Regions from separate parts of the Streptomyces syringium genome, predicted to be linked through region 1. Evidence: riboswitches for the same ligand, from Rfam matches in the RefSeq annotation. Region 1 holds a riboswitch; the other holds the start of a gene.

Region 1 (15,302 bases):
GTTCGCCTGGTCCTGCGACATACGGGGCAGGGTGACGCCCGCCTGCGAGTACGCCCAGGAGGTCAGCCCGGAGCAGTCGAAGGAGTTGGGGCCGGTCGCGCCCCAGACGTACGGGGAGCCGATCTTGCCCTGTGCGGCACCGAGCGCACCGCCGGCGCGCTGCGACTCGGGCACGGGCTTGCCCGAGCCCCCCGGGTCCGTGCGGCTGCCGCCGGAGCGGTTGGCGCGGTCGGCGGCGTCCTTGCCCTCCTGCGCCTTGTCCTCGCCCGTGACCTCGGCCTTCTCCTTGGCCGAGAGGGTGTTGAGGAGTTCCTGGGCGTCGGAAAGCTTGCCCTGGATCTCCTTCTTCTTGTCCCCCAGCGCCTTGCGCGTGGACTCCAGGTCGGCGAGCTTGTCGGCGGCCTCCTGGCGCTCCTGCTTCAGGGTGCGCTGCTTGCCGGCTATCTGACGGAGGGTCTCCGCCTGCTTGGTGGTGAGCTGGTCGAGCGTGGAGGCCCGCTCCAGATAGCTGTCCGGGTCGGAGGACAGCAGCAGTTGCAGGGAGGGGTCGATGCTGCCGGTGCGGTACTGCGCGGTGGCCATCGAACCGAGGCTGTTGCGGAGCTTGTTGAGCTCCTCCTGGCCGCGGGCGACCTTGTCCTGGAGGTCGCTGACCTGCTTGTCCAGCTTGTCCTGCTTCTCCTTGGCCCCGTTGTACTTCTCGGTGGCCTGCTCGGCTTCCTCGTAGAGCTTGTCGACCTTCGACTTGACGTCCTGCTTGGACGCCTGCGGATCGGCGTGCGCGCCCTGGGCCGAGAGGGCGACGGCCGCCGCGGCGGTCGCGGTGAGCACGGTCACGCGGGCGCGGCCCGGCTGCTTGGGTCGACGGTGGGACGCCACGGAGACGAGCTCCTTTTCCTGGGGCCGCCTACCGCGCAGGCTCCGCGGGCTCGGCGGGACCCTCGCCGTCACCCCGAATGGATGAACAACCGCGCGAAGGTTCGAGGCCCGACCTTAGTGACCTTCCCGCAGTCCGTTCAAACTCTGCTGCGAAAAATTCCGGCCGTCGACGCATCTTTTACGAAGATGACACAGTAGGTGACGGCCGCCCCACGCTCAGGTACGCGCAAGTCGCTTGAGCAGCAAGGCCGATGCGACCGGCCGCGCGCCCGCCTTCGCGACCCCGTCGGCCACCTCCCGGTCCGTGGAGACCACGACCACCGGCCGGCCCGGCGGCTCGGCACGCACCAGCTGCCGGATCAGCTCGTCCGCCGTCACCCCGGCCTTGCTGAACAGCACCCGCACCCCGCGCGGCGGCGCGAGCAGCACCGGTGCGGCCAGCTCGGCGCCGTCGAAGACGCACGTCATCTCCGCGCCCGTCTGCGCGGCCAGCATCGCGAGCCCGCCCAGCAGCCGCAGCCGCTGCTTGTCCAGCGGCATCGTCGGATAGCCGGTCTTGGTGACGTTGTAGCCGTCGACCACCAAGTGGGCCTGCGGCAGCGCCAGCAGCTGGTCCAGCAGCGCCGGATCGGTCTCCGACAGCGCGCGGTTGGCGATGTCCTTGGGCGTCATCCGGCCCGGCTCCACCGCGTCCACCGTGTCCGCCGGGCGCACCGACGCGGGCGGCAGGGCCAGCTCGCGCCGCAGGCCCTGCGCCGCGTCCAGGACGGTGTCGAGCAGCAGCCGCAGCCGCATGTCCTCCACGCTGCGCCCCTCGCGCACCGCACGGCGGCTCGCCTCCAGCGCCGACTCGGCCTCCGCCAGCCGCGCCTTGAGCCGCCGCGCCTCGCCCAAGGCAGCCGTCTTCTCGCCCGCGGCGGCCGCACGCACGGTCTCCAGCTCGGCCTGCGCCTTGCGCAGGGCCGCCTCGCCGCGCCGCACGTCGCTGACCGCGCTGCGCAGCTTGCGCTGCGCGGCCTCGGCCTCCTTGCGCACCGCGTCCAGCTCCGCGCGGGCCCGGTCGGACTCCGTACGGGCCTCGGCGCGCGCGGCGGCCAGCTCCTCGCGCAGCTGCCGCAATTCGCGCTGCGCCTCCTGGCCCGCCCGCTCGGCGCCGGCCCGCTGGGCCTCCTCGCCGGCCGCGGTGACCAGCTTGACCCAGCCGAGCGGCCGCAGCACATAGGCCATGGCCGCCACGTCCTCCGGGTCGGCGGCGGCCGGCGGGGACCCGGCGTCCAGCGCCTCGGCCAGCTCGGACCCGCCCTCGCGCAGCCGGGCGGAGATGCGCTGCCGGAAGACGGCGTCGTTCTCCACCGCGGCGGCCATGGCGTTGCCCGCGAACTTGGCCCGCCGGCTCGGCGTGAACCGGGCGTACTGCCGTAGCTGAGGAGGCAGTTCGGCGACCGTCAGCCCGCCGAACGCCTCCGCGACGAGCCCGACGACCCGTCGCCTGATCCCCTCGGGCAGCGGACGGTCGAGCACCTCGGCAACACCGTCGGCCCCGCCGGCGTCACCGGCCGCCTCGCCGCCTGTGTGCTCCACCACCGTTCAACGCTCCCGTTCTTCAGGCGCCCGCGCCCGGCCGGTCCACCAGCTCGATCTGGTCGACCGCGTTGCACCAACGGCAACGCACGGACTCGATGGTCTCACTGACCACCTCGCGCTCCTCCACGTTCGGCTCTCCCGCCAGGTCGAGGTGGACGTACTCGACGGCCCTGGTCGAACGGGTCACGTCGAACCGGGTGAGATTGCCGCACAGCGTGCAGCGCCACCGGGTCTCGGCTGTCGGCTGGGGAACACCCATCGTGTCGTCCGTCCTCGTCGTCTGCTGCCGCGGCCCCCGGGCGGGCCGCGTCGTCGAACCGCGGGAGTGTCTTCCCCGTAACCCTACGGCCTGCCGGTCTCGCGACGCGGTGCGCAGGCCCGCGCGGACGGCCCGGCGAGGCACTCTGGGCAGGTTGCGCACGGTACGCAATGATCTGACCATGATCGGAAAGGTAGTACGTCTCGGAAAGGCGGCATTCCCCGGCCCCCGTGACGGTGCCCGTGCGACCCGCGTGCCGACCCCCGTGATGACCTACACCCTCCTCGGCATCTGCTGCGTCGTCTTCCTCCTCGGCCCCGCCTCGGGCTTCAACGCCTCCTATGGCACCGGCGCCGAGCTGATCGCCGCGCAGACCACCTACTTCGGGCGCTGGGGCGTGGTGCCCGAGGAGCTGTGGCTCGGCCCGACCTCGGAGCTGTGCACGCCGTTCACCGCCCTCTTCGTGCACGGCAACTGGCTGCACCTGCTGGGGAACATGCTCTTCCTCTACGTCTTCGGCGCGATGACGGAGGAACGACTGGGCCGGATCCCCTTCGTCCTCTTCTATCTCGCCACGGGCTATCTGGCGCTGCTCGGCTACGCGGCCGTGCACGCCCACTCCGCCCAGACGCTCGTCGGCGCGTCCGGGGCGATCTCCGGGGTGCTCGGTGCGTTCCTCTATCTCTTCCCCAAGGCCCGTGTCACCAGCCTCTTCCCGTTCCTCTTCTTTCTGCCCCTGCGGTTTCCGGCGTGGGCAGTGCTGCTCTTCTGGTTCGCGCTGCAATGGCTCGCCGCGCGCACGGCGGGCGACCGCCCCGGAGTGGCCTACCTGGCCCACGTGATGGGCTTCTGCCTCGGCTTCGTCTGCGCGTGGGCCCGCTGCGGACCTGCGGATAGAGTGAAGGCCGCAGCCAGGTCCCGCGAGGAGTCGCCCGCTCCCGGGGGCGACCCCGGGACCCCCGATAGGAGCCAGCCGTGATCACTTCGATCGTGCTCATCAAGACCGACGTGGACCGGATCCCCGAGATCGCCGAGAAGATCGCCGCGTTGGAGGGCGTCAGCGAGGTCTATTCGGTCACCGGCGCGCACGACCTGATCGCCATGGTGCGGGTGGCCCGGCACGACGACCTCGCGGACGTCATCCCCGGCCGCATCAGCAAGGTCCCGGGCGTGGCCTCCACGGAGACGCACATCGCGTTCCGCACGTACTCCAGCCACGACCTGGAAGCGGCCTTCGCGATCGGCCTCGACTCGTAGTTCGTTTGTCCTCAATCGCCGGACAGGCTGAATGAGCCCGTCCGGCGATTGAGGACCGGGGCCCGGGGCGGAGCCCCGGTTACGCGGGAACGCAGCGCCCACCCTCCGTCCGGTAGGACCACCGCGCACCGTCCCGGACCAGTTCCCCCACCGCCGTCACGAAGCGCTCGACATGCTCGTCCGGCGTGCCCGCGCCGAAGCTGACGCGGAGGGCGTTGAGCTGCGGGCCCTCACCCGCGGCGCCGTCCGGCGCACCGCACTCCCCCGCCTCGCGGGAGTCGTCCCCCAGCAGCGTCCGCACCAGCGGGTGCGCGCAGAAGAGCCCGTCGCGGACCCCGATCCCGTACTCCGCGGAGAGCGCCGCGGCGAAGTGCGAGCTGTTCCAGCCCTCCACGACGAAGGAGATGACCCCCACGCGCGGGGCGTCGTCGCCGAACAGCGAGAGCACCTTGACCCCGGGCACCTCCGCGAGGCCCGCCCGTACCGTCTCGACGAGCCGCTGCTCGCGCGCGACGAGCCGCTCGAAACCGGCCTCCGTGAGCGCCTTGCAGGCCGCAGCGATGGCGTACACCCCGATGACGTTGGGCGAGCCCGCCTCGTGCCGGGCCGCGGTGTCGTGCCACTCGACGTCCACCCCGCCCCCGTCGCGCCGCGCGACCTTGCGGCTCGCTCCGCCGCCCGCCAGATACGGCTCGCCGGCCTGGAGCCAGTCCGCGCGCCCGGCCAGTACACCGGCGCCGAAGGGCGCGTACAGCTTGTGCCCGGAGAAGGCGACCCAGTCGACGTCCAGCTCCGCGACGTCCACCGGGTGGTGCGGGGCCAGCTGCGCGGCGTCCAGCACGATCCGGGCGCCGTGCGCGTGCGCGGCGGCGGCCAGCTCCCGCACGGGCCACAGCTCACCCGTCACATTGGACGCACCGGTCACACAGACCAGGGCCGGACCGTACGGCTCGCGTGCGGCGAGGGCCTCCTCCAGCGTCCGGACCGCCTGGCCCGGGGTGCGCGGCGCGTCGAGATAGGTGACGTCGACGTCCTCACGCCGCTCCCACGGCAGCAGCGAGGCGTGGTGCTCGGTCTCGAAGACGAAGACCCGGGTGCCGGCCGGAACGACGGCCGCGAGCAGGTTCAGCGAGTCGGTGGTGGAGCGGGTGAAGACGACCTGGTCGGTGGGGCGGCAGCCGAGGAAGGCAGCCACGTCCGCCCGGCTGCTCTCGAACAGGTCGGTCGACAGCTGCGAGAGGTAACCGGCCCCGCGGTGCACGCTCCCGTAGTAGGGCGCGTACGCGGCGACGTCGTCCCACACCCGCCGCAGCGCCGGGGCGCTGGCCGCGTAGTCGAGCGCCGCGTACGGCACCTCGCCCCCGGTGACGAGCGGCACCCGCACGTCGTGGCCGAGGACCGGCAGGGGCGCGTCGGCGGGGGCCTCGATGGTGGCGGTGTCGGTGGCGGCCGTGGCGGCAACAGGGCATGCGGACATGGCGAATTCTCCTGCAGACAGGGGGGATTGCGGATACGCACACGGGAAGGCGTCACCGGCGTGCGGGAAACCGAACTCCAGCGCGCGCCAAGGCGCGCGGAGTTCACGGGAAACGGGCCGTAGGCCCTATCGCATTCGCTGCATCACGGAAGAAGCTCCCTCGACGACCAGGATCCCTGGCGAGGGATCCGCGCTTGCCGCAGACCTCTTGTCTGCGACCCGGTCATCACCCGGGGCACCCCGCCACGGAAGGAGGGTTGCCGGACAGCGGGCCGGGGCCTATGTCGCTGTCACTCGTGACCTGGCGAAGAGTATGGCACAGCCGATCTTCGCGCGGTATGGGCGTCCGGATGGCGGAACCTGCGGGCTGGTTGTGGCCGAGCTCGGCCACAACCAGCCCGTCCGGCGATTGAGGACGCGCCCGCAGGGCGCCCGTCGCCGCAGGCGGCAAGACGGCCCACCGCCGACGACGCGCGCCGGCCAGGCTAACCGTTGCTGGCCAGGACCCACCGCTCCAGCGCCCGCTTCGCCGCGCCCGAGTCGATCGACTCCGCCGCCTTCGCGAGGCCCGCCGTGATCTGCTCGGCCAGCGGGGCGCCGGTCGGCTCCAGGGCAACCAGCGCCGCCGCCGAGTTGAGCAGCACCGCGTCCCGTACGGGGCCGGTCTCGCCGTCCAGCAGCCGCCGGGCGACATCGGCGTTGTACGAGGCGTCCGCGCCCCGCAGTGCCTCCACGGGCACCAGGTCGATCCCCACGTCCCGCGGGTCGAAGGCCTCGCGGCGCACCTCGCCGCCCCCGACGATCCACACCTGGGAGGTCGCGGTGGTGGTCAGCTCGTCCAGCCCGTCGTCGCCGCGGAAGACGAGCGCGGAGGCGCCGCGCTCGGCGAGGACGCCGGCCAGGATGGGCGCCATCCGGGCGTCGGCGACGCCGGTCGCCTGGGCCTTGACCCGCGCGGGGTTGGTCAGCGGGCCGAGCACGTTGAACGTGGTGCGGATGCCCAACTCGCGGCGGGCGGGCGCCACATGGCGCAGGGCGGGGTGGAACTTCACCGCGAAGCAGAAGGTGATGCCGGCTTCCTCGGCCACCTCCACCACCCGGCGCGGGGTGAGGTCCAGATTGACGCCCAGCTTCTCCAGCACGTCCGAGGCGCCGCTCGCGGAGGAGGCGGCGCGGTTGCCGTGCTTGACGACCTTCGCGCCGGTGCCGGCCACGACGATCGCGGACATGGTGGAGATGTTGACGGTCTTGGCGCCGTCGCCGCCCGTGCCGACGATGTCCACGCTCGGGCCGGGCACCTCGATGAGGTTGGCGTGCGCGTACATGGTCCGTACGAGACCGGAGATCTCGGCGACCGTCTCGCCCTTGGCGCGCAGCGCCACCGCGAAGCCCGCGATCTGGGCGTCGGTCGCCTCACCGCGCATGATCCGGTCCATGGCCCAGGCGGTGTCGTCCGCGCTCAGGTCCACACCGGCGAGGAGGGCGTCGAGCACACCCGGCCAGGTGCGGGCCGTCGCGCTGTCGCCGCCTGCCGGGGTCACAACGTTCATGGTCCACGCTCCTGGTGGTCGAATCCGTGATGCCGCGGTGTTCGCGGTGTTCGCGGGTCCAGCCTATCCAGGAGCGGGGACGGCGAAGAGCCCCGTCCAGCGCATGGACGGGGCTCTTGCCGTGGCGATCAGTGATCGGTCGGACGGGGATCAGTGGTGGCCGTGGCCGCTGGTGATCTCCTGGTACTCCTCCGCGGTGGCCTTGGGGATGTGCGTCCCCTCGCCGTAGAAGCCCTTCGAGAGCTTCACGCGGAGCTTCTCCGTGGCGCTCAGCTTGCGCTTCACGCCGTTCTCGTCGACCTCGGGGCCGAGCTCGAGCGGCTTGGGCTGCTCGTGCGCGGTGAGGGTGTGCAGGGCCTCCTGCGACAGCGGCTCGTGGACCTCGACGAACTCACCGTGCGGCAGGCGCTTGATGATGCCGGACTCGCGTCCGTGCAGCACCTTGTCCCGGTCGCGGCGCTGGAGACCCATGCAGATCCGGCGCGTGGCGATGAAGGTCAGTACCGGCACCACGAAGAAGCCGACCCGGACGAACCAGGTGATGGCGTTGATCGAGAGGTGGAAGTGGGTGGCCCACAGGTCGTTTCCACCACCGATCAGCAGCACGAAGTACACGCTGATCCAGGCGGCACCGAACGCGGTGCGCGTCGGGGCGTTGCGCGGGCGGTCCAGCAGGTGGTGCTCCCGCTTGTCGCCGGTCACCCAGGACTCGATGAACGGGTAGACCGCGATGGCCAGGAGGACCAGCGGGAAGATCACCAGCGGGATGAAGACGCCCAGGACCAGGGTGTGGCCCCAGAGGTTGATCTCCCAGCCCGGCATGACACGGATCAGGCCCTCGGAGAAGCCCATGTACCAGTCGGGCTGCGCGCCGGTGGACACCTGGTCCGGCCGGTACGGGCCGATCGCCCAGATCGGGTTGATCGTCGCGATCGCGGAGACCGCCGCGATCACACCGAAGACCAGGAAGAAGAAGCCTCCGGCCTTGGCCATGTAGACCGGCAGCAGCGGCATGCCGACCACGTTCTTGTTCGTCCGGCCGGGGCCGGGGAACTGGGTGTGCTTGTGGAAGAACACCAGGATCAGGTGCGCCACCAGCAGACCGAGCATGATGCCCGGCAGCAGCAGAACGTGGATGGAGAAGAACCGCGGCACGAAGTCCGAGCCGGGGAACTCGCCGCCGAACAGGAAGAACGAGATGTACGTACCGACGATCGGCACGGACAGGATCGCGCCCTCCATGAAGCGGACGCCGGTGCCCGAGAGCAGGTCGTCCGGCAGGGAGTAGCCGGTGAAGCCGGTGAACATGCCCAGCACGAACAGCAGGAAGCCGAACAGCCAGTTGACCTCACGCGGCTTGCGGAAGGCACCCGTGAAGAAGACGCGCATCATGTGCACGAACATCGCCGCGAGGAAGATCAGCGCACCCCAGTGGTGGATCTGCCGGATCAGCAGACCGCCACGGACGTCGAAGCTGATGTTGAGCGTCGACTGGAACGCCTCCGACATCCGCATGCCCTGCATGGGGACGTACGAGCCGTGGTAGACGACCTCGTTCATGCTCGGGTGGAAGAACAGCGTCAGATACACACCCGTGAGGATGATGATGATGAAGCTGTAGAGCGCGACCTCACCCAGCATGAAGGACCAGTGGTCCGGGAAGATCTTGCGCATGTTGGCCTTGGCCAGGCCGTAGATGCCCAGTCGGCCGTCCGCCCAGTCGGCCATCCGCTCACCGGCGGGCGCCTTGCGCTGGTTGTCAGCTGTTGAAGTACTCATCCGCGCTCCCAGTAGGCAGGACCGACGGGCTCGGCGAAGTCGCCCATGGCCTCAAGGTAGCCCTTGTCATTGACCTTGATCCGCAGCTGCGGAAGCGCGTGACCGGCCGGGCCGAAGATCACTCGTCCGCCGTCGGCGAGGTCGAAGGTCGACTGGTGGCACGGGCAGAGCACGTGGTGCGTCTGCTGCTCGTACAGGCTGATCGGGCAGCCGACGTGCGTGCAGATCTTGGAGAACGCGACGATGCCGTCGGCCGACCAGTCGAGTTCCTGCTTGTCCTTGATGTTCTCCGGACGGAGCCGGACGATCATCAGGGACGCCTTGGCGATCTCCTTCTGGAAGTCGTGGTCCTCCTCCTTCATGCCCTCGGGCATGGCGAAGGTGAGGGACCCGACCTGGATGTCCTCGGGGCGCAGCGGCTGATTCGTGTTCTGGTTGATCAGCATCTTGCCCGCGGACCAGGCGGTCTTGCGGAGCTTGGTGCCCGGCAGCGGACCGAGGTCGCGCAGCAGCACCACACCGGAGAGCGGCACCAGGGCCAGCGCGCCGAACATGGTGTTGCGGATCAGCTTGCGCCGGCCGAAGGTCGACTCCTCCGCGCCCTGCTTGAAGTCGGCCAGGACCTTGGCCTTGACCTCGGGCTCGGCGGCGATGGGGTGCCGCTCGTCGGCGTGCTCGACGTCGGACATCAGGGTGCGGGCCCAGTGGACCGCGCCCGCGCCGATGCAGAACAGCGCCACACCGAGGGTCATGCCCAGCGCGAAGTTCAGCGCGCTGATGTGACCGAGCGGGAAGATGTAGACGATCTTGTCGACCGGCAGGGTCACGTACGAGGCGATGAAGCCGACGGTCGCCAGCATCGACAGGACGAACAGGAACGCGACCACGCGCTCGGAGCGCTTGGCGGCCCGCTCGTCGATGTCCTGGATGCGGTGCTCGTGCGGCGGCAGGCCGGGGTCGGCGAACGGGTCGCCCGCGACGGCTACGGCGGTGGCGTGCGCGTCGCCCTGCGTGCTCGGCAGGTTCTCTTCTGGAATGTCTTGGCTACTCATGACTTCTTGGCCTTAGCGGTGTGGGCCGCGACCCAGATGGCGACGGCGATCATCGCACCCAGACCGAAGATCCACGCGAACAGACCCTCACTGACCGGGCCGAGCCCACCCAGTTCGAGGCCGCCCGGGCTCTCCGACTTGCTGCTGTTGACCGTGTCGAGGTACGCGATGATGTCCTTCTTGTTCTTCTCCGTCATCGTGGTGTCGGGGAAGGAAGGCATGTTCTGCGGGCCGGTCTGCATGGCCTCGTAGATGTGCTTCGGGTCGACATCGTCGAGCGGCGGGGCGTACTTGCCGTTCGAGAGAGCGCCACCCTTGCCGGTGAAGTTGTGGCACTGGGCGCAGTTCGTACGGAAGAGCTCCCCACCCTTGGCGATGTCCGCGCCGTCCGGGCTGTACTGGCTCTTGGACGGAACCGAGGGGCCGGCGCCGAGCGAGGCGATGTACGCGGCGAGCTGGTCGATCTCGGCCTGCGAGTAGATCGCCTTCTTCTTGGGCGCCTGGGCGCCCTGCTGCTGCAGCGGCATGCGGCCGGTGGCGACCTGGAAGTCGACGGCCGCGGCACCCACGCCGACCAGGCTCGGGCCGTCGGTGGTGCCCTGACCGCCGGTGCCGTGGCAGCTTGCGCAGCCCACGGAGTAGAGCTTCTTGCCCTCCTCGATGGCAAGGGACTGGGCGGTGTCATCGGCCTTGGCCGTGTCCGCGGGCGCGAACGCGGCGTACAGCCCCCCAGTTACCGCCAGCGCGAAGAGTAGGACGACGACCGCCGCCAGCGGATGGCGTCGTCGTGCGGAGAGCTTTTTCACGGATTACCCCGGTGTCAGGATCTTCTGCGTCGATGCTGGACTGTTGGTCCGGTGCGGGACCGATTACTTGATCAAGTAGATCGTGGCGAAGAGCCCGATCCAGACCACGTCGACGAAGTGCCAGTAGTAGGACACGACGATGGCCGCCGTCGCCTGGTGGTGGGTGAACCTCTTGGCCGCGTACGTCCTGCCCAGGACCAGCAGGAAGGCGATGAGACCGCCCGTCACATGCAGGCCGTGGAAGCCGGTCGTCAGGTAGAAGGCCGAGCCGTACGGGTCGGAGGAGAGCGAGAGCCCGTCCTTCTTGACCAGTTCGGTGTACTCGAAGACCTGGCCGCCGATGAAGATGGCACCCATCACGAAGGTGACCACGAACCATGTGCGCAACTTCTTCACGTCGCCGCGCTCGGCCGCAAAGACACCGAGCTGGCAGGTGAGGGAGGAGAGCACCAGGATCGTGGTGTTGGTCGCCGAGAACGGAAGGTTCAGGCTGTCCGCCATTTCCTTCCAATGGTCGGCGCCCATCACCGATCGCAGGGTGAAGTACATCGCGAAGAGGGCCGCGAAGAACATCAGCTCGGAACTCAGCCAGATGATGGTTCCGACGCTGGTGAGGTTCGGTCGGTTGACCGAGGGGTGCGCGTGCCCGGTATCTACTGCTGTTGCTGTCGCCACGACCGACATTATGTCGGTCCCTTATCTCGCGCTCACTCCGGGGGGTGCCGTTCGGTGTGTCAAGAGCGTATGCCCTGCTCGTACGGCCCATTGCGAGCGTCCCCCAAAGGGGGGAAGCAGACGTTCCGCAGGGCTCCGCGAGCCCCGTCGCGACCGGTGCTGACGGCACGTCCGGCCGATCTTCCCCGATGCCGACCCCTCCTCCGGCGCGGCGCTCGCGGAGTAGCATCCGCCAGGTGGCGCCCGTCCCCGGGAATCCGCCCGCACGCTTGTCCGCACTTCTGTTCACGAGCCTGTTCATGAGCCTGGAGGAACGATGCAGCCGACTGCCACGGTGCTGGTCTACAGCGACGACGCGGGCACCCGGGAGCAGGTGCGGCTGGCCGCGGGACGGCGTCCCGCGGCCGATGTGCCGCCGGTGGAGTACGTGGAGTGCGCGACCCTGCCCGCCGTCCTGAAGACCCTGGACGAGCGGCACATCGACGTGTGCGTGCTGGACGGCGAGACGGCCCCCGCCGGCGGCATGGGCGTCTGCCGGCAGCTCAAGGACGAGGTCTTCCGCTGCCCGCCCGTGCTGCTGCTCATCGGGCGCCCGCAGGACGCCTGGCTGGCCACCTGGAGCCGGGCGGAGGCGGTGGTGACGCACCCGGTGGACCCGGTGGCGTTCGCCGACGCCCTGGCCGGGCTGCTGCGCGCCGAACCGGCGGTGCAGGAGGCCCGGGGCTGAGGGCACGCCCGCAGGCCCCGGCGGGCCCAGCGGGGCCCGCCGCCGCCTGCGCCCTCGGTCACACCCTCGGTCGCAGGCGGGCCGCATCGGCGGGGCTGCTCCCGTCCTGCTTCCCGGCCACGAGGGCACTGCCCTTGCGCCATGTCTCCCAGGGCATGTTCCAGTCGCCGAAGCCGTTGTCGAACGGCGTCATCGTCTCCCCCGTGCTGCCGATGACCTTCACGATGTCGCCGACCTTGACGGTGTCGAAGAACCACTTGGCGTTGTCGGTGCTCATCCCCGTGCAGCCGTGGCTGACGTTGTCCGCCCCCTGCGATCCCACGGACCAGGGGGCGGCGTGCACGTACTCGCCGCTCCAGGTGACCCGGGTGGCCCAGTGGACCGGCAGGTCGTAGGAGTCCGAACTGCCCTCCGCGATGCCGATGCTGGTGCCGCGCATCCGTACGAAGGATTCCCGGCCGAGGATCACCTTGACCCCGTTGCGGGTGGCGAAGCCGGGCTTGCCGGTGGTCACCGGGATGGACCGGATCTGCTGGCCGTTGCGCAGCACGGTCATGTAGTGCGCGCTCGCGTCCGTGACGGCCTCGATGCGGTCGCCGGTGGTGATCCTCAGGGGCGTGGAGGGGCCGCCGTAGAGACCGGCGCCCACCTTGATGCCGTTCAGGCCGGAGCGCACGTCGATGGTGGCGTGGGCGGGCCAGTACTCGCGCGGACGGTAGTGCAGCGTCCGGTTGTCCACCCAGTGCCAGGCGCCCTCGACGGCGGGGGTGGAGTCGACGCGCAGGGTGCGTTCGATGACGGCCCGCGCGGCGGGGTCCGGGGCGGGGGCGCTGAGCTCGGCGGTGATGGGCTGTCCGACGCCGTAGGTGCCCTTCTGCGGGCCGAAGGTGACGCGCAGCAGCCGGTCGGCCGCGCTGGTGTCGAAACCGAGCGTCCGGCGCCCCTGGGCCCCCTCCTCGTCCTCCACGCTGACGCGCACGGTGTAGTGCGCGCCGGCGGACAGCGCGCCGGTGCTGTGCCAGCTGGACCCGTCGGCTGCCAGCTCGCCCTTGACGTACCGCCCGGCGGCGTCCGTCGCGGTGACGTCGGTGATCTTGTCACCGTGCTCGGCCCGTACCTCCAGCGGCTTGCTCGGGTCGGCCGGCTTGCCTTCCCGGGCACTGGTGAGGGACACGTTCCGGGTGGCGTCGTAGGGCTTGGCGGCCAGGGGGTTGGACGAGCCGCCGCACGCGGCGGCCCCCAGCGCCACGGGAATCGCCAGCATGGCGCAGGCGAGCGCCGTGCGGCGTCGAGGTGAGTGGCTCATGGTCACCACGGTAGGGAGGAACGCCAGGCGGGGCTCGCGGGGTGACTCCGAACGGGTGCAAACGCGATCGGGCCCCGCACACCGAGGTGTGCGGGGCCCGATCGCCGACGTGCGGTGAACCTACTGGTTCTGGTCCGCGCCGCGGTAGAACTCGAACACCCAGCCGAAGAGACCGATCATGATGATCGGCGCTCCGAAGTACATCAGCCACCAGCCGAAGATGACGCCCAGGAAGGCGATCGCGCCACCGACGGCCAGGGACAGCGGCTGCCAGCTGTGCGGGGCGAAGAAGCCCAGCTCACCGGCGTCGTCCGCGACGTCCGCGTCCTTGTCGTCCTGGGCACCGGTGTCCACCCGGCGCGCGGTGAACGCCAGGTAGTAGCCGATCATGATGCTCAGGCCGAAGGCCATGAACAGCGCCGTGGTACCGACCGGCTCCTTCGACCACACGCCGTAGACGGCCGCCATGGCGAGGATGAAGACGGCGAGCCAGATGAACATCCGTCCTTGGATCTTCACTTGCCGGCCTCCTTGCCACCCGCGAGGGCCTTGTCATCCGCGGAGAGGTTCTCTTCGAGCTCGAGAGCCGCGATCTCCGGGTGGTGCAGGTCGAACGCCGGGGATTCGGACCGGATCCGCGGCAGGGTGAGGAAGTTGTGCCGCGGCGGCGGGCAGGACGTCGCCCACTCCAGCGAACGGCCGTAGCCCCACGGGTCGTCGACCTCCACCTTCTTGCCGTACTTCGCGGTCTTCCACACGTTGTACATGAAGGGCAGCATCGACAGACCGAGCAGGAACGAGCTGATCGTCGAGATGGTGTTCAGCAGGGTGAAGCCGTCGGCCGCGAGGTAGTCCGCGTAGCGACGCGGCATGCCCTCGGCACCCAGCCAGTGCTGCACCAGGAACGTGCCGTGGAAGCCCACGAACAGCGTCCAGAAGGTGATCTTGCCCAGGCGCTCGTCCAGCATCTTGCCCGTGAACTTCGGCCACCAGAAGTGGAAGCCGGAGAACATCGCGAACACCACGGTGCCGAAGATGACGTAGTGGAAGTGCGCGACCACGAAGTACGAGTCGGAGACGTGGAAGTCCATCGGGGGCGAGGCCAGGATGACGCCGGTCAGACCACCGAAGGTGAAGGTGATCAGGAAGCCGACGGCCCACAGCATCGGGGTCTCGAAGGACAGCGAGCCCTTCCACATGGTGCCGATCCAGTTGAAGAACTTCACACCGGTCGGGACCGCGATCAGGAAGGTCATGAAGGAGAAGAAGGGCAACAGCACACCACCGGTGACGTACATGTGGTGCGCCCACACCGTCACCGACAGACCGGCGATCGAAATCGTCGCGGCGATCAGACCGATGTAGCCGAACATCGGCTTACGGGAGAAGACCGGGATGACCTCGGAAATGATGCCGAAGAACGGCAGCGCGATGATGTACACCTCTGGGTGTCCGAAGAACCAGAAGAGGTGCTGCCAGAGCAGTCCGCCACCGTTGGCCGGGTTGAAGATCTGCGCACCGAATTTACGGTCCGCCTCCAGGGCGAACAGCGCGGCGGCGAGCACCGGGAAGGCCAGCAGGACCAGGACACCGGTCAGCAGGACGTTCCACGTGAAGATCGGCATGCGGAACATCGTCATGCCGGGCGCGCGCATGCAGATGATCGTGGTGATGAAGTTGACCGAACCGAGGATCGTGCCGAAGCCGGAGAAGGCCAGACCCATGATCCACATATCGGCGCCGACACCCGGCGAACGGACCGCGTCCGACAGCGGGGTGTAGGCGAACCAGCCGAAGTCGGCGGCACCCTGCGGGGTGAGGAAGCCGGCCACCGCGATCAGCGAGCCGAAGAGGTAGAGCCAGTAGGCGAACATGTTCAGCCGCGGGAACGCCACATCGGGCGCGCCGATCTGCAGCGGCATGATCCAGTTCGCGAATCCGGCGAACAGCG
Region 2 (15,302 bases), 2.3 Mb from region 1:
GTCTGCCGTTCCTGTCCCCCGGCGAGGAAACCTCCGCCGAGGCCCGCCTCACCCTCGTCCCGGCCACGCTGGCCAAGGGCCTGGAGTACGACTACGTGGTCCTGGACGAGCCGAGCGCCGTCGTGTCCGGCGAACCGGACGAGCGCACGGGGCTGCGCCGGCTGTACGTGGCCCTGACCCGGGCGGTATCGGGACTGACGGTGGTGCATGCGGCGCCCTTGCCGGGGCAGTTGGGGTAACGGGCCATTTGGGGGTTCCCCGCCGCCCCCTCCCCTGGGGGTGGCGGAAAAACCCGTGACCTACCGCCCCATCGCCGTCAGCAACGCGTCCGTGAGGCCGGGGAACCTCGCGTCGAGGTCGGCCTTGCGGAGCTGTACGAGGCGGTTGCGGCCGGCCACGCGCGTGGCGGTCACACCCGCTTCGCGCAGCACCCGCATGTGGTGCGACACGGTCGACTTGTGCAAGTGGTCGAGCCCGAGGCCCTCGAGGCCGCAGCCGTGCTCCTTGCCGTCCAGAAAGACCGACAACAGCTGCATCCGCACCGGGTCGCCCAGCGCGTGCATGACCTTGACCAGCTCGATCTCGTCGGTCGCAGGCTGCGGAAGCCACTCGTCCACCACGTTTCCCTCTTCCTTCGCACCCCACCCGGATTTGTTTGACAATCATCCACCCTTCCCTATTGTTTGACGAGCATCAAACGATGATCATGGGAAGGGAACCCGTGCGTCTCCGCCTGCTCCTGCTCGCTCTCGGCACGTTCGCCGTCGGCACCGACACGATGGTCATGGCCGGCATCCTCGGCCGGGTCGCCGACGACCTCGACGTCTCCGTCGCGGCCGCCGGCCAGATGGTGTCCGTCTTCGCGCTCGCCTACGCCCTGCTCGCGCCCGTGCTCGCGACACTGACCGCCCGTTGGCGCCGTCGTCGGCTGCTGCTCACCGCGCTCGCGGTCTTCACGGCGGCCAACGCGCTCAGCGCGCTCGCCCCCGACTACCCGACGCTGCTGGCCACCCGGGTGCTCGCCGCGGCCGGTGCCGCGCTCTACACGCCCACCGCCAACGCCGTCGCCACCGCGCTCGTACCGCCGGAGCGGCGCGGCCGGGCGATCGCGACCGTCCTCGGCGGGATGACCGTCGCCACGGCCCTGGGCGTGCCGCTCGGCACGTACGTCGGCCGCGCCGACTGGCGGCTCACGATGTGGCTGGTCGTCGTGCTCGGCGCCGTGGCCCTGCTGGGCCTGGCCGTCTTCCTGCGCGAACTCCCCGCTCCCGCCCCGGCCGTGGGGCTGCGCGAGCGGCTGGCGCCGCTGCGCGAGGGACGGATCGTGGCCGCGGTGGCGACGACCTTCGTCTTCTTCGTCGCCTTCCAGGCCGTCTACATCTACCTGGCTGTCGCGGTGCGCCCCGCGACCGACGGCGAGGCGGGCCGGCTCACTCTGATCCTGCTGGTCACGGGCATCGCCTCGGTCGGGGGCAGCTGGCTCGGCGGTCGCGCGGTGGACCGCTGGGGCGTGCGGGCCGTCCTGCTCGTCGCCGGCTCGGTGGCGGCGCTCGCCTTCGGCGCCCTGCCCTGGCTCGGCCTGACCATGAGGGGCGCCCTGCTCTACGCCACGGTCTCCCCGCTCGCCGGCTGGGCCATCTCCGTCGCCCAGCCCCACCGACTGGCCTCCCTCAGCCCGGCCCACGCACCGCTACTGATCTCCCTCAACAGCAGCGCCCTCTACCTGGGCATGGCCGCGGGCGGCGGCGCGGGCAGCCTGGCGATGACCCTGCTGGGCGAGCGCTGGTTCCCCCTGGCCTCCACAGCCCTGGCCCTGGCGGTCCTGGCACTGGTGGCAACCACGACCTCCCACCCCCAACGAGAGGTGGCGGGTCGGAGCGGGCCTCTTGTCGGGCGTAAAGCGAAGCAGCCCGGCAAGAGGCCCGCGGAGGCCCGACACCGCACCACATCAAGCCCGTCCGGCGATTGAGGACGCCCGCGCAGCGGCAACGGCGGGAAACCCGGGAGACGACCGAACGCCCGCGCAGCGGACTACCCCCCGAGGGCCTCCCGCCAAACCCCCACCGCACCCGCCGAGACGGGCGCAGCCCACCCCGCAGGGCGAGCCGCTCCGCCGATGTGAAACGCGGAAATACCCGCATCGAGCAGCACCGGCACATGCTTCAACTGGAGCCCGCCGCCCACGAGGATCCGCGGCTCGTACCCCGGCTCGTCCCCGCGTGCCGCTTCCGTGACGAGCGTCGCGAGGCCGTCGTCGACACCCGAAGGGGATCCCGCGGTGAGGTAGGTGTCCAGACCGGGCTGGTCGGCGAGCTGCTTGCGCACGGCGTCGCGGTCGGCGGCCCGGTCGATGGCGCGGTGGAACGTCCACCGGGCGCGGGGGCCGACGGCCTCGGCGAGGCGGGCGACGGCCGGCAGGTCGGCCCGGCCGTCGTCGGTCAGGAAGCCGAGCACGAACTCGTCCGCGCCTTCGGCGGCCAGCGCCCTGGCGTCGTCACACAGCGCGTCGAGCGCCGCGGCGCCACCCGCGGAGAAACCGTCGGTGGCACGCAGCATGACGCGCACAGGGATGTCGACGGCGGCCCGTACCGCCGTGAAGGTCTCGAGGGCTGGCGTGAGGCCGTCGGCGGCCATGTCACTGACCAGTTCGAGGCGGTCAGCCCCTCCGGCCTGCGCCGCCACCGCGTCCTCGACGTCGAGCGCGATCACCTCAAGAATTGGTCTAGACATGTAGGACAGCCTGCCATATCCGCCGTGCACGTCGAAAGCCGTGCTCCACAATTGGCCTATGTCAGCTACGCCCGTACACCCGTCCGGCCCCGCCCTGCGTGTCCGCTGGCGACAGACGGTGGCGAGAGCCCGCGCCACGGTGGGCCCGCACACAGCGACCCCGCACGTGGCACACCCCGACCCCGACCCGTACGCCGACGACCTCCTGGCGCGCTGGTCCGAGCCGCAGCGCCGCTATCACACGGTCGACCACCTGCTGGCGGTCCTCGACCGCGTCGACGAGCTGGCCGAGCACGCCGACGACGCCGACGCCGTCCGCTTCGCCGCCTGGTTCCACGACGCGGTCTACCGCCCCGACCGCTCCGAGAACGAGGAGCGCAGCGCCCATCTCGTCGAGCGCGCGCTGCCCGAGCTGGGCATCGACCAGGCCCGCACGGCGGAGGTCGCCCGGCTCGTACGGCTCACCGTCGGCCACGACCCGGCCCCCGGCGACTGGAACGGCGAGGTGCTGTGCGACGCGGACCTCGCCGTCCTGGCAGGGTCGCCGGAGGACTACGCGGCCTACGCGGCGGCCGTCCGCGAGGAGTACGGCTTTGTGCCCGACGACGCCTTCCACGAAGGCCGCGCCGCGGTACTGCGACAGCTACTGGAGCTGCCGCGGCTGTTCCGCACCCCGCACGGGCAGGCCCACTGGGAGCCGGTCGCGCGCCGGAATCTCACCACCGAACTCGGATTGCTGGGCACAGCATCCGAGGGGCGCTAGGACGTGTGCCGGGAGCGCAGGACCGCGAGCATCCAGGCACGGATGCTGCGCACCAGCTCCCGGCCCGGGGCTATGGGCGCCGATTGCAGCACCTTGGAGAAATACTCGTCACTGGACGCTTCACCGGCCATCCAGCGCCGCCCCGACTCAATGATCTCGCCTTCGCGCACGATCATGCCAACCCCCACCTATGCGTAGCCGTACGTCGACGATAGGGACACCGCCCTCCGCGGCGTCCGTTTCGCCCACAACTTCACTGCTTCTACCCGGTACTTGCGGTAGTTTCACCTGGACGAATGCCGTAATCCCCCGGCAGCACCCGTTCAGGAGTCGTCAGGACTCCATCGCCCGACGCGCCAGGGCGTGCGCGGTGCCGAGCATTCCGGTAATGACCAGTACATATGGCTTGCGCACTTTCACCTCGGGCAGATCCCCCGCCTTGGGTGCGTCGATGATCAGCACGCCCTGAGGTTCACTCCCGGCGCACACCGGAGCGACGATGGCGGACTGGTAGTCGTCCCCCAGGTTGATTTTCAGATTTCCGTTCGTATGCCGGTTGTCGTGGATATAGATGATCTGCCCCTGGTTCAGGACGTTGAGCAGGGCCTGTTCGGTCCTCGTGTCGAATTGCACCGGAGGCGTCGCCTGCCCATGGGTCACCTCCAGCCTGAAGTGCTCGCCCTCCAGCCCGTAAAAGGCGGACCGCGCCTTGGGGCTCGCACCGTTGGCCACCACGGTGATGAGCCGGTCGTGAATCTGCCCCGAGATCTTGAGCACCTGGGTGGGCGTGGCACCCACCAGAGTTCCCATGTGGTCGACGATCGCCGACATGGCCGCCTCGAATTTAATGCCCGCAATACGTCGATAGCGCTTCCGCAACAGGGACGAGAGGAAGGGAGCCGACATCGCCGAGAGTGCCGCCGCGACAAAGAGGAGAATTTTGGCGGAACCGGCGGACGCATTGGCCCAGGCGCCGAAGCCGATGGTCAATCCGGGAGAAAGGACGGGCATCACATAAAAGGCGAAATCCTGCAATTTCTTTTTCAAAGACATGGCACCTGCTTTCGACGGACCGAAACGCACCGTGACAGCAGCGATTATCCCGGCGTTCACCCCGGCGTCGACCCACTCGGACCACACGTTCCCCACGAACCCCGAGCGCATCGGAGCAGGCTGCGGGGCAACTCACGGCCGGGGCGCCGCCACCGCGACTCAATACGCCCCTCGACAGATGTATCCGCGCTTTTATCCGGGCGGCCAGCAAGGGCAGGAATCGGCAATATAGCCCCCATCGTCCCGCCGCCGGACGGTAATCGGCGGACTTCCCGCCGAAAGCGTGCGGAACAACGCCGCAAATCCGGATATCGCGGACCCGGCGACGGCACGCACCGCCTCCCACCACCGTCTTCCGCTCCGTGAGACGGGCCCCGCCCGCGGGAATACCGTGGCCGGAATGCGCGCTGGCACCGGACATGCCCTCCGCCAGCCCGAACCGCATGCCAGTCGCCGTCTACGTCCTCGGTTTGTCTGTATTCGCCCTCGGAACATCCGAATTCATGCTGTCGGGGCTGCTGCAGCCCCTCGCCCGCGACATGGGCGTCTCCATACCCAAGGCCGGGCTGCTGGTGTCCGCCTTCGCGATCGGCATGGTGGTCGGCGCACCCCTGCTCGCCGCCGCGACGCTGAAGCTGCCGCGCCGTACGACCCTCGTCGCCCTGCTCGCCGTCTTCGGGCTCGGTCAGGTGGCGGGGGCGCTCGCCCCGTCGTACGGGGTGCTGTTCGCCTCCCGGGTGGTGAGCGCGCTGGCGTGCGCCGGGTTCTGGGCGGTCGGCGCGGCGGTGGCCGTGTCGCTGGTGCCGGTGACCGCGCGGGCGCGGGCCATGGCGGTGATGGTCGGCGGGCTGTCCATCGCCAACATCGCGGGCGTGCCCGCCGGGGCGTTCCTCGGGCAGCACGCGGGCTGGCGGGCGGCCTTCTGGGCGGTGGCCGGGCTGTCGGCGCTGGGCCTGGTCGGCGTGCTCGCGCTCGTCCCCGGCACCAAGCCGCCGACCGGCGCCGACGCACCCCGGCTCCGCACCGAGCTGGGCATCTACCGCGACCGGCAGGTCTGGCTCGCGCTCGTGACCACCGCGCTGAACGGCGCCGCCGTCTTCTGTCTGTTCTCCTACCTCGCCCCGCTGCTCACCGACACCGCCGGGCTCGACGAGGGCTGGGTGCCGACCGTGCTGGGGCTGTTCGGCGTGGGGGCGCTGATCGGCACGGCCATCGGCGGCCGGATCGCGGACGCCCATCTCTTCGCCACGATGTACGGCGGCATCGCCGCCTCGGCCACCGTGCTCGCCGTGCTGGCGCTGACCGCGCACACCCCGGCCGCCGCCGTGGGCATGGCACTGCTGCTGGGCGTCACGGCCTTCGCGACGGCACCGGCGCTGAACGCCCGGATGTTCAACGTCGCGAACGCCGCGCCGACGCTGGCGGGTGCCACGACGACGGCCGCGTTCAACATCGGCAACACGGTCGGCCCCTGGCTCGGCGGACTCGTCATCGGAGCCGGCTGGGGCTATCCGGCGGTCGCCTGGACGAGTGCGGGCCTCGCGGCCCTGGCCGTGGGCACCACCGCGATCGCCTCCCGGCTGCACCACGCGACGGCCGGCTCGCGGGTGATCGCGGGGTCCAGCGGGGCCGTGCCGACGGCGTCGGCGTCGGCCGAGGCACCGGCGCGCGCCGAGAGCTGAACGCCTCGGCGCCCGGCCTTTCCGCGCGCCGGTGGGCGCACCGATCCGCCCCGGCGCGCTGCCTTCAGTAAGCGCCCTACGGGCGCGTCCTCAATCGCCGGACGGGCTGCAAATGCAGCCCGTCCGGCGATTGAGGACACCACCGCGCAGCGGAGGTGCACCCACCACGGCCCGCAGGATCCTAGACGCCGCCAGGCCGCTCATGCTTTGGCCGACGCAGTCCCGCCGACGTCAGCAGCCGCACCAGCTCCTTGGTACCCACCTCCACCGCCCCCAGCCGGACGGCTTCCCCGTACGACGACGACGGCACGTCGTAGTGGTCCCGGTCGAAGGCGCGCGCCGGAGCGCCCAGCCGGGCCGCGAAGGCGTGCAGTTCCTGGTAGCTGACGTCGCTGACCAGGTGCGACCACATCCGCCCGTGTCCCGGCCAGGTGGGCGGGTCGATATAGAGGGTCATCGCAGCGCCGTCGCCAGGGATCCCACCGGGGCCAGCAGCACCGCCTGCTTCGCGCACGCCCAGTGCGGGTCCGGGCCCAGCTCCGGCTCGACCTCCAGGGCGTGCGGGTCGCCTTCGCCCGTGCACAGCGGGCACAGCGGCCAGCGGCCGTGCCGCTCCAGCAGCGCGTCCTGGACGTCCTGGGCGACGAGACCGGGCAGGAAGGCGGCACCCTGCGGCCACTGCTCGACCCACCACCGCCGGTGGGTGACCGCGTCCTCGACCAGCGAGACGACCTCCGCCTCCGCCACGTCCCCCGCCGCCAGATCGGCGAGGACGAGCGCGCGTGCGATGTGCAGTGCCTGTTCGAGCTCCATACGGTCCATTGTCGGGGACCGTGAGGGTTGACGGTTCACCGGACCGAAAATACCTTTCAAAAGGTGAGCAGCAAACTGAAGGAAACTTTCGACGCCGCGTCATCGCCCGTCACCCCGGTTCCTCCCGCTCCCGCGGCCCTCGCAGCCAAGGTCCGCACCCTCGCCCCCTCCATGACCCGTTCGATGCAGCGCGTCGCAGAGGCCGTGGCGGGCGACCCGGCGGGTTCCGCCGCGCTCACCGTCACCGGACTCGCGGAGCGCACGGGCACGAGCGAGGCCACCGTCGTGCGCACCGCCCGCATCCTCGGCTACCCCGGATACCGCGATCTGCGGATCGCGCTGGCCACGCTGGCCGCGCAGCAGGCGGCGGGCGCGGCCCCCGCCGTCACCGCCGACATCGCCGTGGACGACCCGCTGCCGAGCGTCGTCGCCAAGCTCGCCCAGGAGGAGGCGCAGTGCCTGGCGGACACGGCCGCCGCCCTCGACACCGCCCAGCTGGAGGCCGCCGTCGCCGCGCTGGCTTCGGCCCGGCGCATCGATGTGTACGGCATCGGCGCCTCGCACCTCGTCGGCCAGGACCTCGTCCAGAAGCTGCTGCGCATCGGCCTGATCGCCCACGCCCCCGGCGACCCGCACCTGGCCGTCACCAACGCCGTCCAGCTGCGCGCCGGCGATGTGGCGATCGCCATCAGCCATTCGGGGCGGACCACCGACGTCATCGAGCCGCTGCGGGTCGCCTTCGAGCACGGCGCCACGACGCTCGCGATCACCGGCCGCCCCGACGGCGAGCTCGTCCAGTACGCGGACCACGTCCTGACCACGTCCTCCGCCCGGGAGAGCGAGCTGCGCCCGGCGGCCATGTCCAGCCGCACCAGCCAACTGCTCGTCGTGGACTGCCTCTTCATCGGCGTCGCGCAGCGCACGTACGACAGGGCCGCCCCCGCGCTGTCCGCCTCCTACGAGGCGCTCGCCCACCGGCACACCCCGCGGAGCCGGCGCTGACCGCCCAGCCGCACGGAAGGAGCCGCCCGCCCATGACCTCGTACGCCGCCTACGCCGCGCTCCGCGCCCAGCTCGCGACCCTGACCACCGAGGCCTTCCGCCCCGAGCTCGCGGACATAGACCGGCTGCCCACCCTCGACCTCGCCCGGCTCATGAACGACGAGGACGCCACCGTTCCCGCCGCCGTCGCCACCCGGCTCCCGGAGATCGCCGCCGCCATCGACGCGGCGGCCGCCCGGATGGCGGGCGGGGGCCGCCTGGTCTACGCCGGCGCGGGCACCGCCGGCCGGCTCGGGGTGCTCGACGCCAGCGAGTGCCCGCCAACGTTCAACACCGACCCCGCCGAGGTCGTCGGGCTGATCGCGGGCGGCCCGTCCGCCCTCGTCCGGGCCGTCGAAGGGGCCGAGGACAGCGCGGAGCTGGCCGCCGCGGACCTCGCCGCGCTCGGCATCGGGCCGGCCGACACGGTCGTCGGCGTCTCCGCCTCCGGCCGCACGCCGTACGCGATCGGGGCCGTCGAGTACGCGCGGCGGGCCGGGGCGCTCACCGTCGGCCTGGCCTGCAACGCGGACTCGGCGCTCGGCGCGGCCGCCGAGCACGCCGTCGAGATCGTCGTCGGGCCGGAACTGCTCACCGGCTCGACGCGGCTGAAGGCCGGCACCGCCCAGAAGCTGGTGCTCAACATGTTCTCGACCATCACGATGATCCGGCTCGGCAAGACGTACGGGAATCTGATGGTCGACGTCCGCGCCTCGAACGAGAAGCTGCGGGCCCGTTCCCGGCACATCGTCGCGCTCGCCACGGGGGCGTCCGACGAGGAGATCGAGGCGGCGCTCGGCGCGACCGACGGCGAGGTGAAGAACGCGATCCTCGTCCTCCTCGGCCGCGTCGACGGCCCCACGGCCGCCCGCCTGCTGGCGGAGTCCAAGGGCCACTTGCGCGCCGCGCTCGACGCGACGCGGGGCTGACGTCGCCCGCTGCCGGAAAACGCCCGAGGGCGGCACCCCCGCGATGGGGGTGCCGCCCTCGGCACGTACTGCTGGAACAGCTGATCCTCGAAAGGATCAGAAGTCCATGTCACCGCCCGGCATGCCGCCCGGAGCGGCCGCGGCGGCCTTCTCCGGCTTGTCGGCGATGACGGCCTCGGTGGTGAGGAACAGCGCGGCGATGGACGCGGCGTTCTGCAGGGCGGAACGCGTGACCTTCGCCGGGTCGATGATGCCCTCGGCGATCATGTCCACGTACTCACCGGTCGCGGCGTTCAGACCGTGGCCGACGGGGAGGTTGCGGACCTTCTCGACGATGACGCCACCCTCGAGACCACCGTTGACGGCGATCTGCTTGAGCGGGGCCTCCAGGGCGAGCTTCACGGCGTTGGCGCCGGTCGCCTCGTCACCCTCGAGCTCGAGCTTCTCGAAGACCGCGGAGGCCTGGAGCAGGGCCACGCCACCACCGGCGACGATGCCCTCCTCGACGGCCGCCTTCGCGTTGCGAACGGCGTCCTCGATGCGGTGCTTGCGCTCCTTGAGCTCGACCTCGGTCGCGGCACCGGCCTTGATGACGGCCACGCCGCCGGCCAGCTTCGCGAGGCGCTCCTGGAGCTTCTCGCGGTCGTAGTCCGAGTCGCTGTTGTCGATCTCGGCGCGGATCTGGTTGACGCGGCCCTGGACCTGGTCGCTGTCACCGGCACCGTCGACGATGGTCGTCTCGTCCTTGGTGATGACGACCTTGCGGGCGCGGCCGAGCAGGTCGAGACCGGCGTTCTCCAGCTTGAGGCCGACCTCCTCGGAGATGACGGTGCCACCGGTGAGGATGGCGATGTCGCCGAGCATGGCCTTGCGGCGGTCACCGAAGCCCGGGGCCTTGACGGCGACGGACTTGAAGGTGCCACGGATCTTGTTGACGACCAGGGTCGACAGGGCCTCGCCCTCGACGTCCTCGGCGATGATCAGCAGCGGCTTGCCGGACTGCATGACCTTCTCGAGGAGCGGCAGCAGGTCCTTGACCGAGCCGATCTTCGAGTTGACGATCAGGATGTACGGGTCGTCGAGCGACGCCTCCATACGCTCCATGTCGGTGGCGAAGTACGCCGAGATGTAGCCCTTGTCGAAGCGCATGCCCTCGGTGAGCTCGAGCTCGAGCCCGAAGGTCTGCGACTCCTCGACGGTGATGACGCCTTCCTTGCCGACCTTGTCCATCGCCTCGGCGATGAGCTCGCCGATCTGGGTGTCGGCGGCGGAGATGGAGGCGGTGGAGGCGATCTGCTCCTTGGTCTCCACGTCCTTGGCCTGCTCGAGCAGGGCGGCGGAGACGGCCTCGACGGCCTTCTCGATGCCACGCTTCAGCGCCATCGGGTTGGCACCGGCGGCCACGTTGCGCAGACCCTCACGGACCAGCGCCTGGGCGAGGACGGTCGCGGTCGTCGTGCCGTCACCGGCGACGTCGTCCGTCTTCTTCGCGACCTCCTTGACCAGCTCGGCGCCGATCTTCTCGTACGGGTCCTCGAGCTCGATCTCCTTGGCGATGGAAACACCATCGTTGGTGATCGTGGGGGCGCCCCACTTCTTCTCGAGGACGACGTTACGGCCCTTGGGGCCGAGGGTGACCTTGACGGCGTCGGCGAGCTGGTTCATCCCGCGCTCGAGACCGCGCCGTGCCTCCTCGTCGAACGCGATGATCTTGGCCATGTGAAGTGGTCCTCCCAGGACGGGGTGGATTGCTCCGGACCGCGCTGGCGCCCGCGACGGACGGCCTGCACACCTGGCGGTTCCTTGCCCCGCCTGGCCTGCGGACCTCACCGACGGTCCAAATCTGTCACTCTCACTCGGAGAGTGCTAAGCCCAATGATTAGCACTCGACCCCCCCGAGTGCAAGCGCCCCGGGCCAAGAGCTACCCACACGAGCGGCGGTCACACACGGGGCTCGGCCACGCCCCCGGGACGGGTGCGCCCGGGGAGCACGAAGGGTCCGTACCTCCCCCTGGAGGTACGGACCCTTCGGCGAGCCGATTGAGCCTAGGTGGTCGATGCGCCGAGATCAGCCGACCGCCAGCTTGACCATGTCCGCCTGCGGACCCTTCTGACCCTGCGAGATCTCGAACTCGACTCGCTGCCCCTCCTCGAGGGTGCGGTAGCCGTCCATCTGAATCGCGCTGTAGTGGACGAAAACATCCGCACCACCGTCGACCGCGATGAAGCCGTACCCCTTCTCCGCGTTGAACCACTTGACGGTGCCCTGAGCCATGCCTAACTCCCCTATTACTGGCCCTTGCGCAGGACCGCACTTCGCGGACCCGGGTCAGACCTCACCCCCCGGCAGTCCCCTGATCTTCGACATGGGGAACCCCGGAAGATGTGCGCCGGAACGCGTCGACCGCGGCTGAATGTATCTGCACGGATGCCGTCTGCAACAGGTCACTCGGACGAGAATTCCGGGCGCGGCCGATTGGCGATAAGCGGTGAATTCCGGGGATTCCCGGGCAAGTCGGGCCGGACATAACGCAACCAACCCGACAATTCGTGCACACGCTCGGCACGCAACTTGACGGGTTCTCATATGCGTACGGCACTGACGCAGGAGGGGGAACGCCCCAACTGTATCGCGGTTCAACAGACGGAATCGCCCCGTCCGTTTTCCGGCCGGGGCGATTCACGGGACTTCCGCAGGAAACCTTCGAAAGGGTCAGCCGCCGGCGACCGCAGGAATGATCGAGACACCGGCGCCGTCGGGCGTCACCGCATTCAGGCCGCCTTCGAAGCGCACGTCGTCGTCATTGACGTACACATTCACGAAGCGGCGCAGCTTGCCGCTCTCGTCCAGCACGCGGGCGGCGATGCCGGGGTGGTTCTTCTCCAGGTCGGCGATCACCTCGGCGAGGGTCCCGCCCTCGGCGGGGACCTCCGCCCGGCCGCCGGTGTAGGTGCGCAGGATGGTGGGGATGCGAACGTTGATGCTCATGCGAATGCGCCTTCCGGCTAGAGAGACGTGAGGGGCCGGCACCGGCCGTCGAGGTGCCGGGGGCAGGGGCCTGAGGGGCAGGGGCGGCAGGCTCAGTTGCCGGCCAGGCCCGCCGCACGGAACGCGTCGAGGCTCGGGCGGATGGTCGCGGAGGGACCGGTGGTCGGGGCCACGGCGTCCAGCGTCTTCAGCCCGTCGCCCGTGTTGAGCACGACCGTCGTCAGGGACGGATCCAGCACTCCCGCTTCGATCAGCTTCTTCGTGACGCCGACCGTCACCCCGCCCGCGGTCTCCGCGAAGATCCCCTCCGTACGGGCCAGCAGCTTGATCGCGTCGACGATCTGCGCGTCGGTGACATCCTCCACCGCACCGCCCGTCCGCCGCGCGATGTCGAGCACGTACGGCCCGTCGGCCGGGTTGCCGATCGCGAGGGACTTCGCGATCGTGTCCGGCTTCACCGGCCGCACCACGTCGTGGCCGTCCTTGAAGGCGCGCGAGACCGGCGAGCAGCCCTCGGCCTGGGCGCCGAAGATCTTGTACGGCCGGTCCTCGACCAGACCGAGCGCGATCAGCTCCTTGAGCCCCTTGTCGATCTTCGTGAGCTGCGAGCCGGACGCGATGGGGACGACGATCTGGTCCGGCAGCCGCCAGCCGAGCTGCTCGCAGATCTCGTACGCGAGGGTCTTGGAACCCTCCCCGTAGTACGGGCGCAGATTGACGTTGACGAAGCCCCAGCCCTCGCCGAGCGGATCGCCGATCAGCTCGGAGCAGAAGCGGTTCACGTCGTCGTAGGTGCCCTCGATGCCGACGAGGTCGCCGCCGTAGACGGCGGCCATGACGACCTTGCCCGCCTCCAGGTCGTGCGGGATGAACACGCAGGACGCAAGGCCCGCGCGGGCGGCCGCGGCGCCGACCGCGCCCGCCAGGTTGCCCGTGGAGGAGCAGGAGAGGGTGGTGAAGCCGAAGGCGCGGGCGGCCTCGACGGCGATGGCGACGACGCGGTCCTTGAAGGAGTGCGTGGGGTTGCCTGAGTCGTCCTTGACGTACAGACCGCCGCTCACGCCCAGCTCGCGGGCGAGGTTGTCGGCCTTGACGAGCTTGGTGAAGCCGGGGTTGAGGCTCGGCTTGTCCGCGACGTCGGCGGGGACGGGCAGCAGCGGGGCGTAGCGCCAGATGTTCTCCGGACCGGCCTCGATGCGGCGGCGCAGCGCCTCGGGGTCGCCGGTGGGCAGCTCGTAGGCGACTTCGAGCGGTCCGAAGCAGACGGCGCAGGCGAAGATCGGTCCGAGGTCGAAGCGCTCACCGCACTCGCGGCACGAGAGGCCGACGGCGGGTCCGAGAGCGACAGTGGTGGCGACGGTGTGCACAGCCATGAGGCGAGGCCCTTTCTCCTCATCTTCCCCGCGGCGAACGTCGCCACGGGACGGAATTGGCACCTTCCCCACCGGGAGCCTCGCGGTGTACGCAAGACCGGCGGGAGGGTTGCCGGGGCTTCAACGGGCCGTATCCCTCTGCCCCTCTGGATGAGCGGTATGGCACTGGGCACAGCCCAGGCGTTTGTTCGCGCGACGACCCCGACATGCGATGGCCGTCCGCGTTGTTCAAGACTGTAACGGAAGGCATGGGCGCCGGAACCAGGCGTCCGTACCGCGAGATGGGTCACATCCCCCGAGCCCGCTGAAGGAGTCGTACACGTGCTGGAAGAGGTGGAGCGCTGGCTGGCCCGGCGGTCCTGGTCCGCCGCAGACCGTCCGCTCGACCGGATTCTCGCCGCCAAGCGCGGCGCCGGCACCACCGTCAGTGTCGTCCTGCCGGCGCTGAACGAGGAGGCGACGGTCGGCGCGATCGTGGCGACGATCCGCCGGGAGCTGATGACCGAGGCGGTGCCGCTGGTGGATGAACTGGTGGTGCTGGACTCCGGTTCCACCGACCGCACGGCGGTGGTCGCGGCCGCGGCCGGGGCGCGGGTCGTGCACCGGGACGAGGTGCTGCCGCGGCTGCCCGCGCTGCCCGGCAAGGGCGAGGTGCTGTGGCGGTCGCTGCTGGTGACCGAGGGCGATGTCGTCTGCTTCGTCGACGCCGATCTGCGGGACTTCTCGGCCGACTTCGTCTCCGGCATCGTCGGGCCGCTGCTGACCGAGCCGGACGTGCACTTCGTCAAGGCGATGTACGACCGCCCGCTCGGCGAGGCCGTCGGCCAGGGCGGCCGGGTGACCGAGCTGGTGGCCCGTCCGCTGCTGAATCTGCACTGGCCGCAGCTGGCCGGTTTCGTCCAGCCGCTGGGCGGTGAGTACGCGGCCCGCCGCTCGCTGCTGGAGCGGCTGCCGTTCCCCGTCGGCTACGGCGTCGAGCTCGGGCTGCTGGTGGACGCGCTGCACACGGTGGGCCTCGACGCGCTGGCCCAGGTCGACGTGGGGGTGCGCAAGCACCGGCACCAGGACGGCCGGGCGCTGGGCCGGATGGCCGCCGCGATCTACCGGACCGCGCACCTCCGACTGGCTCGCGGCCATCTGGTGCGTCCGTCGCTGACCCAGTTCGAGCGCACCCCGGAGGGCTTCGTTCCGCGGACGTACGCGGTGGACACCGAGGAGCGGCCGCCGATGGCCGGGATACCCGAGTACGCACAGAGGCACGCCGCGTAACCGTCCCTCGTGCGTACGTTTGAGTGCTTCCCGCACTGGCAAGGCTGGCGACATGGTCGCTGAGCACGCCGCCCCGATTCTCGTCGCCTCCAACCGCGGACCCGTCTCCTACAAGCGACGCGAGGACGGCTCGCTCGCGGCGGGCCGGGGCGGGGGCGGGCTGGTGTCGGGGCTGAGTGCGATCGGCACCGGCTCCGGGGCCCTGTGGGTGTGCTCCGCCCTCGGCGACGGCGACCGTGAGGCCGTCCGGCGTACCGGCGGCAGGCTGGATCCGGCCGACACCGGCGGGATGAGCGTGCGGATGCTCGACATCGCCCCCGAGATCTTCACCGCGGCGTACAACGGCATCGCCAATTCCGTGCTGTGGTTCGTCCACCACCTGCTGTACCAGACCCCCCTGGAGCCGGATTTCGACGCGGACTTCCGCGCCCAGTGGGCGGCCTACGAGGCGTACAACGCCGCCTTCGCGGATGCCCTCGCCGAGGAGGCCGCTCCGGGTGCCGTGGTCCTCGTCCAGGACTACCACCTGACCCTGGTACCGGGCCTGCTCCGCGAGCGGCGCCCGGACCTGCGCGTCGGTCACTTCTCGCACACTCCCTGGGCCCCGCCGGACTACTTCCGGATGCTGCCGGACGACGTGGCCGGGCAGGTGCTGCGCGG

The links. A riboswitch is a leader RNA that binds a small molecule or an ion and turns the genes downstream of it on or off. The one in region 1 is predicted to bind S-adenosylmethionine.
Region 2: it holds a riboswitch for S-adenosylmethionine, as region 1 does, so the genes downstream of both, thrC (threonine synthase) here and JO379_RS09540 (aminotransferase class V-fold PLP-dependent enzyme) in region 1, are expected to answer to the same signal.

Annotation. Positions count from the first base shown of each region.
Region 1 covers NZ_JAGIOH010000001.1:2,161,673-2,176,974, forward strand. Annotated here, with positions in the region: gene JO379_RS09515 (C40 family peptidase) at 1-879, opposite strand, end outside; gene JO379_RS09520 (NYN domain-containing protein) at 1,096-2,463, opposite strand; gene JO379_RS09525 (hypothetical protein) at 2,483-2,722, opposite strand; gene JO379_RS09530 (rhomboid family intramembrane serine protease) at 2,904-3,701, shown strand; gene JO379_RS09535 (Lrp/AsnC family transcriptional regulator) at 3,698-3,979, shown strand; gene JO379_RS09540 (aminotransferase class V-fold PLP-dependent enzyme) at 4,059-5,456, opposite strand; SAM riboswitch class IV at 5,642-5,758, opposite strand; gene trpD (anthranilate phosphoribosyltransferase) at 5,942-7,006, opposite strand; gene qcrB (cytochrome bc1 complex cytochrome b subunit) at 7,157-8,785, opposite strand; gene qcrA (cytochrome bc1 complex Rieske iron-sulfur subunit) at 8,782-9,837, opposite strand; gene qcrC (cytochrome bc1 complex diheme cytochrome c subunit) at 9,834-10,643, opposite strand; gene ctaE (aa3-type cytochrome oxidase subunit III) at 10,707-11,327, opposite strand; gene JO379_RS09570 (DNA-binding transcriptional response regulator) at 11,635-12,045, shown strand; gene JO379_RS09575 (L,D-transpeptidase) at 12,104-13,351, opposite strand; gene JO379_RS09580 (cytochrome c oxidase subunit 4) at 13,472-13,870, opposite strand; gene ctaD (aa3-type cytochrome oxidase subunit I) at 13,867-15,302, opposite strand, start outside.
Region 2 covers NZ_JAGIOH010000001.1:4,493,869-4,509,170, reverse strand. Annotated here, with positions in the region: gene JO379_RS20205 (HelD family protein) at 1-239, shown strand, start outside; gene JO379_RS20200 (ArsR/SmtB family transcription factor) at 300-617, opposite strand; gene JO379_RS20195 (MFS transporter) at 722-1,969, shown strand; gene JO379_RS20190 (copper homeostasis protein CutC) at 2,032-2,730, opposite strand; gene JO379_RS20185 (HD domain-containing protein) at 2,789-3,493, shown strand; gene JO379_RS20180 (hypothetical protein) at 3,490-3,669, opposite strand; gene JO379_RS20175 (hypothetical protein) at 3,827-4,657, opposite strand; gene JO379_RS20170 (Cmx/CmrA family chloramphenicol efflux MFS transporter) at 4,990-6,228, shown strand; gene JO379_RS20165 (DUF4031 domain-containing protein) at 6,410-6,685, opposite strand; gene JO379_RS20160 (DUF8819 family protein) at 6,682-7,050, opposite strand; gene JO379_RS20155 (MurR/RpiR family transcriptional regulator) at 7,105-8,043, shown strand; gene murQ (N-acetylmuramic acid 6-phosphate etherase) at 8,076-9,011, shown strand; gene groL (chaperonin GroEL) at 9,108-10,730, opposite strand; gene JO379_RS20140 (cold-shock protein) at 11,080-11,286, opposite strand; gene JO379_RS20135 (MoaD/ThiS family protein) at 11,725-12,000, opposite strand; gene thrC (threonine synthase) at 12,093-13,373, opposite strand; SAM riboswitch class I at 13,390-13,530, opposite strand; gene JO379_RS20125 (glucosyl-3-phosphoglycerate synthase) at 13,695-14,642, shown strand; gene JO379_RS20120 (alpha,alpha-trehalose-phosphate synthase (UDP-forming)) at 14,695-15,302, shown strand, end outside.